Linked DNA regions of Cyanobium sp. PCC 7001. The protein of the gene in region 1 interacts with the protein of each later gene in a pairwise test. Links are inferred from orthologs where the notes say so. Each region holds a gene or a part of one and is shown on either strand. Other genes may lie near its edges.

Region 1 (3,018 bases):
GCCAGTGCCGCGAGCGCTGCCGGCAGCAAGGAGGCGGGGGCGGAAGGCTGCGCCACGGAACCGGATGGCTGGGACTGAGAGAACCCTAGCCGCTGCCTTGGCGCTGGGGTGATGGAGGCGGCGCCGACACTTGGCCCCCACGGAGTCACCGGGCAGGCGAAGGCTGCACCGGTGGTGGTGTCTTGCCTGCAACAGCGCTGATCAGAAACAGCCCGGATCACGCCATCGCCATACAATCCAAGCGATGAACATCCACATGATGAACCCCGTGCCATCCACCCATCAGGGATCGTGTCACCGTCGCGCGCGCACTGCGCGGCCACTGCTGATGGCAGCCAGCTCGGTGATGGCCTTTCTGGCCACAGCCGCCATTCCAGGTTTGGCTCAGGCGGAAACCTGCACATTCCTCCAGCCGATCGGAGGCGATGGCAGCGATCCCGTGGTGTCCAAAACCGTGGGCCGGGCGAAGTTGCTCGGCCGAACGAACTGGAACACCGATTTCATCGTGGATCGCCCCTACAAGAGCTACAAGTTCTTCTTCACGGCGAATTCCTCCGATGCCAATGCTAAATATCCCGTGGAGGGATTCATGAAATTCACCGATGGCACCAGCCTGCAGGTGATCAACGCCACGATGAATCCGCCGATCGGCAAGGGACAGGAGTTCGGTCCATTCCCGGCGGTGCCCGAGAAGCAGGCCAGCCAGATGAACTTCAAGGTGGGAGCCAGCAGCGACCCGGGGGCCCTCGGCTTCAGCTACCGCATCTCGGTGCAGGGGTGCCTGTGAGCCGCAGGAGCTGAGCTCAGCGCCGCTTGCGGGAATCGATCTGCAGCAGGTCACGCACCTGCTGCACCTGGCGGGCAAGGGCAGGATCGGCGCTGAGCTTCCTCTCGATCTGCTCCACGGCGTACATCACCGTGGAGTGGTCCTTGCCCCCGAACACCTCGCCGATGCGGGGCAGGGAGAGGTTGGTGCTGTGGCGCATCAGGTACATCCCCACCTGGCGGGCCTGGCTCACGGCCCGCTTGCGGCTGGGGCTGCGCATCTCGTCCCCCCCCACGCCGAACACCTCCGACACCTTCTCCAGCACCTGCTCGGGCTTCACCTCCACGTCCCGGCCGGCCGGATCGAGCATGGGCGCCACCGACTCCACCGTCATCGGCAGACCGGTGATCGAGGCGAAGGCCACGGCCCGGGTGAGGGCGCCCTCGAGCTCGCGGATGTTGGAGGTGAAGCGGCCGGCGATGAACTGGATCAGCTCGCGCGGCAGGGCCATCTGCTCCTGTTCGGCCTTCTTGTGCAGGATCGCCATGCGGGTCTCGAGGTCCGGCGCCTGGATGTCGGCGATCAGACCCATGGAGAAGCGGGAGATCAGCCGCTCCTGCAGCCTGGGGATCTGGCTGGGGGGGCGGTCGGAGGCGATCACGATCTGCCTGCCCGCTTCATGCAGGGCGTTGAAGGTGTGGAAGAACTCCTCCTGGGTGTACTCCTTGCCCTCGATGAACTGGATGTCGTCCACCAGGATCAGGTCGGCTGCGCGGTAGCGGTCGCGGAAGGCCTGCATCCCGTCCTTGCGGATGGCCTGGATCAGGTCGTTGGTGAAGGTTTCGGTGGACACATAGAACACCCGCGCCTCCGGGTTGATCTCGAGGCGGTAATGCCCGATCGCCTGCATCAGGTGGGTCTTGCCCAGGCCCACACCGCCACAGATGAACAGCGGATTGAATTCCCGGCCCGGCGCCTCGGCCACGGCCAGGGCCGCCGCATGGGCCATGCGGCTGTTCGGACCCACCACGAAGCGGTTGAACACGTAGCGGGGATTCAGGCCCGGCGCGAAGGCCTGGCGCCCCCCACGGCCATGCACCGTCGGCCCGGGGGCGCTGCCGGCCACCGGAGCGCCGCCGTTGCCACCGGGCTGGCCCATGGCTGAGGCAGGCACCCCGGTGGCGGATCCGTAAGGGGGGGCTGGAGCCCCGGGCAGCTCAACCACCACCTGTTGGCCGCCCACCGCCAGGCCCACGGCGGGCTCGGCCTGGGGGGCGGTGTCGACGGACACCTGCAGGGGGCGGCCGGCGATCTCGCTGGCCACCGCGGCGATCGTGTCGAGGTAGTTCTTGCGGAGCCAGCCGCAGGCGAAGCTGTTGGGGGCCTCCAGGTGCAGGGCGGAGCCATGGAGGCCCTGGCAGCGGGCCGGGCGGATCCAGGTCTCGAAGGTGGGCTTGCTGAAACGCGCCTGGAGTGCCTGCTGAACCTGGTGCCACAGCTCTTCTGCCTGCTGCACCGACGGCCCCCTCTCGCGGGTGCTGAATATACGCAGATCCCCCGGCCCGGTCGGTCTTAAATGAAGCGCATTCCCACCTGGCCCACGCCACCCCCGATGCCCCGTACCCGCTCCTGGCCCGGCGCCGTGCTGATCGGCTCGCTGCTGCTCACGGGCTGCACGGGCGGGATGCCACGGCTGCCGCAGCTGCCGCGTCTGCCCGGCCAGCCGGACCAGGGCAACGTGCGGATCAGCGACGCCGGCCCGACGCCGCCGCTGCAGCCCAGCAACAACGTGATCGTGGATGCGGTGGCCAAGGTGGGCCCCTCGGTGGTGCGGATCGACACCACCAAGCGGATCATCAACCCCCTGGGCGGTCTGTTCGGCCGTGGCCCCACCATCCAGGAGCAGCAGGGCCAGGGGTCGGGCTTCATCACCCGCTCCGACGGCGTGCTGCTCACCAACGCCCACGTGGTGGACGGCGCCAGCGAAGTGAGCGTGACCCTGCCGGACGGCCGCAGTTTCACCGGCAAGGTGCTGGGCAGCGATCCCCTCACCGACGTGGCGGTGGTGAAGGTGGTGGCCACCAACCTGCCCGTGGCGCCGCTGGGGGATTCCGCCAAGCTGCGGCCCGGGGAATGGGCGATCGCCATCGGCAATCCCCTCGGCCTCGACAACACCGTGACCGCCGGGATCATCAGTGCCATCCAGCGCACCAACGCGGTGGGCGAGGGCCAGCGGGTGCCCTACATCCAGA
Region 2 (3,053 bases), 990 kb from region 1 along the record:
GCGCGCCATGGCTTCGGCCGCCAGCTCGATCTCACCTGGCAGCACATCCGCCTGATGCGCCGGCTCGGCCTGGCCAGCCAGGTGCGGCTGCCCGCCGCGGCCGCTCTGCGCAGCCTGCGGGGCTGAATCCGGCACGGCCGGCTTCGGCCGGCCCTGTCACGTAGATTGGCCGATCGGCTCGCGATCAGACACCCGTACTTCTCCCATGGCCAAGCGCGTTCAAGTCGTACTCAGCGAAGATGTCCTCAGCCTGGGCAAGGACGGCGATCTGGTGGAAGTGGCCCCTGGCTACGCCCGCAACTTCCTGCTCCCCACCGGCAAGGCGGTGCCCCTCACCCCAGCGGTGCTGCGGCAGGTGGAAGCCCGCCGCGCCAAGGAGGCCGAGCGCCAGGCCGCCCTGCGGGCGGAGGCCGAGGCCTTCCGCACCGCCCTGGCCACCATCGGCCGCTTCACGGTGAAGAAGCAGACCGGCGGCGATGACGTGCTGTTCGGCACCGTGACCAACGGCGATGTGGCCGAGGCCATCGAGGCCGCCACCAAGAAGGACGTGGACCGTCGCCACATCCTGGTGCCCGAGATCCACCGCACCGGCTCCTACAAGGTGCAGGTGAAGCTGCACCCCGAGGTGGTGGCCGAGATCAACCTCGAAGTGGTGAGCCACTGAGCCCGGCCGCCCGGTTCAACCGCGCCTCAAGACCGGCCCCCATCCCCTCGATCCAGGGGCGCCAGAATGACGGACCAACGCCGTGGGCCCCTGCCGGGCCGGCGGTGCCAGCCAGCCAGCGAGCCGTGCAGCAATGGTGAGCGTGCCTGTCAGCGACCGTGATGCCGACGGCGAGGGCGCCCGGCCTGGTCCCAGGCGGGCACGGCTGCGGGATGAGGCCAGCTTCGAGGCCCTGCCCGATTCGGTGCCGCCCCAGAACCTGGAGGCCGAGGAGGCGGTGCTGGGCGGCGTGCTGCTCGACCCCGACGCCATCGGCCGGGTGGCCGATGTGCTGCAGCCGGAGGCCTTCTACCTGAGCGCCCACCGGGAGATCTACCGCACCGCCCTGATGCTGCACAGCCAGGGCAAGCCCACTGACCTCACCGCCATGACCGCCTGGCTGGCGGACACCGGCCTGCTGGAGAAAGTGGGCGGCAGCGGCCGGCTGGTGGAGCTCGTGGAGCGCACGATCTCCACCGCCTCGATCGACCAGGTGGCCCGCCTGGTGATGGACAAGTTCCTGAGGCGCCAGCTGATCCGCTCCGGCAACGAGGTGATCCAGCTGGGCTTCGACCAGAGCAAGCCCATGGAGCAGGTGCTCGATGAGGCCGAGCAGAAGATCTTCGCCATCAGCCAGGAGAAGCCCAGCCAGGGGCTCACCCCCACCGCCGAGATCCTCACCAGCACCTTCAACGAGATCGAGAGCCGCTCGCTCGGCACCTCGGTGGCCGGCATTCCGGTGAACTTCTACGACCTGGACGCCATCACCCAGGGGCTGCAGCGCAGCGACCTGATCATCGTCGCCGGCCGGCCGGCGATGGGGAAGACCTCGATCGTGCTGAACATCGCCAAGAACGTGGCCCAGCTGCACAGCCTGCCGGTGTGCGTGTTCTCCCTGGAGATGAGCAAGGAACAGCTCACCTACCGACTGCTGGCGATGGAGGTGGGCATCGAGAGCGGCCGGCTGCGCACGGGCCGGCTGCAGCAGGAGGAGTGGCCGCTGCTGGGACAGGGCATCAACACCCTGGGGCAGCTTCCGATCTTCATCGACGACAAGCCCAATGCCGGCGTGCTGGAGATGCGCTCGCTCTGCCGCCGGCTGATGGCCGAAAGCGGCAAGGAGCTCGGGCTGATCGTGATCGACTACCTGCAGCTGATGGAGGGCTCCACCCCCGACAACCGGGTGCAGGAACTCTCGCGCATCACCCGGGGCCTCAAGGGCATGGCGCGGGAACTCAACGTGCCGGTGATGGCCCTCTCCCAGCTCAGCCGGGGGGTGGAATCGCGCACGAACAAGCGTCCGATGCTGAGCGACCTGCGCGAGTCGGGCTCCATCGAGCAGGACGCCGACCTGGTGCTGATGATCTACCGGGACGAGTACTACAACCCGGAGACGCCGGACCGCGGCATCACCGAGGTGATCGTGACCAAGCACCGCAACGGGCCGGTGGGCACGGTGAAGCTGCTGTTCGAGCCCCAGTTCACCCGGTTCCGCAACCTGGCGGCCTGATGCCGGTGCCGATCCCGGTGTTCACCGTGTTCAGCGGCCGCACCTACGCGCCGGCGTACGTGGAGCGGCTGCAGCGGATGCTGGCGCGCCACCTGCCCGAGCCCCACCAGCTCACCGTGCTGTGCGACGCGGCCAACCAGCCGGCCATGGCCAGCCTGGGGCTGCCCCATCGCGGCCTGCAGGAGCGGGGCCTGCAGGGCTTCTGCAGCAAGATCCAGCTGTTCGATCCAGATCTCACCGGCACCGAACCCTTCCTGTATTTCGACATCACCCTGGTGGTGCGCTCCAGCCTGGCGCCGCTGCTGGCGTTCGGGGCCGGCAGCGGCGCCGAGCTGGTGGGCGTGCGCGACTGGAACTACCCCACCCTCAACTCCTGCCTCATGCGGCTCAAGCCCGGGGCCGCCACGTCCCGGGTGTGGCAGGCGTACCTGGACGGGGAAGACCATGGCACCCCGGGCCCCAACCAGAACTTCATCCACCGGGTGCTGCGGCGCCACTGCCCCGAGGCGCTCGGCTTCTGGCCGGACGGGCTGGTGGCCTCCTACCGGGGGCTGCGCAAGCTGGCCCGCCGCGATCCTGGCGCCGCCAAGCAGGCCCGCCGGGCCGCCTGCGTGCTCAAGTTCCACGGCAGGCCGCGGCCCCACGAGGTGCTGCGTCCCTGGCGCCATCCCACCCAGACGGTGCTGAAGAACCCGGATCGGCCCGACCTGTGGGGTTACCTCGCCGGTGACATCACCGAGCACTGGCTGCTGAGCTGAGCCGGCTCCGCCAAGCCCTCGCTGCCGGTGCCCGCCATACTCGGGATCAGGCTGCCCCTTGTCCTCCACCCGCGCCGGCGAT

Evidence for each region.
Region 2: the proteins of dnaA (region 1) and dnaB interact in binary tests that used the Escherichia coli proteins (3 or more experiments, as listed by UniProt). The link is inferred for Cyanobium sp. PCC 7001 from one-to-one orthologs.

Annotation. Positions count from the first base shown.
Region 1 is NZ_DS990556.1:845,111-848,128, forward strand. The notes cover bases 44-2,992. They hold dnaA (chromosomal replication initiator protein DnaA), read right to left. Parts: upstream 2,283-2,992; coding sequence 804-2,282; downstream 44-803. Other genes in these bases: CPCC7001_RS04145 (hypothetical protein), read right to left, coding at 44-56; CPCC7001_RS04150 (hypothetical protein), read left to right, coding at 329-787; CPCC7001_RS04160 (trypsin-like peptidase domain-containing protein), read left to right, coding at 2,379-2,992. Also shown: more of CPCC7001_RS04145, read right to left, coding at 1-43; more of CPCC7001_RS04160, read left to right, coding at 2,993-3,018. UniProt on the Escherichia coli protein: Plays an essential in the initiation and regulation of chromosomal replication. Binds in an ATP-dependent fashion to the origin of replication (oriC) to initiate formation of the DNA replication initiation complex once per cell cycle.
Region 2 is NZ_DS990556.1:1,836,182-1,839,234, forward strand. Bases 22-3,005 are described here. They hold dnaB (replicative DNA helicase), read left to right. Parts: upstream 22-797; coding sequence 798-2,213; downstream 2,214-3,005. Other genes in these bases: CPCC7001_RS09085 (fatty acid desaturase), read left to right, coding at 22-126; rplI (50S ribosomal protein L9), read left to right, coding at 206-664; CPCC7001_RS09100 (hypothetical protein), read left to right, coding at 2,213-2,971. Outside these bases: more of CPCC7001_RS09085, read left to right, coding at 1-21; tRNA uridine-5-carboxymethylaminomethyl(34) synthesis enzyme MnmG, read left to right, coding at 3,052-3,053. UniProt on the Escherichia coli protein: The main replicative DNA helicase, it participates in initiation and elongation during chromosome replication. Travels ahead of the DNA replisome, separating dsDNA into templates for DNA synthesis.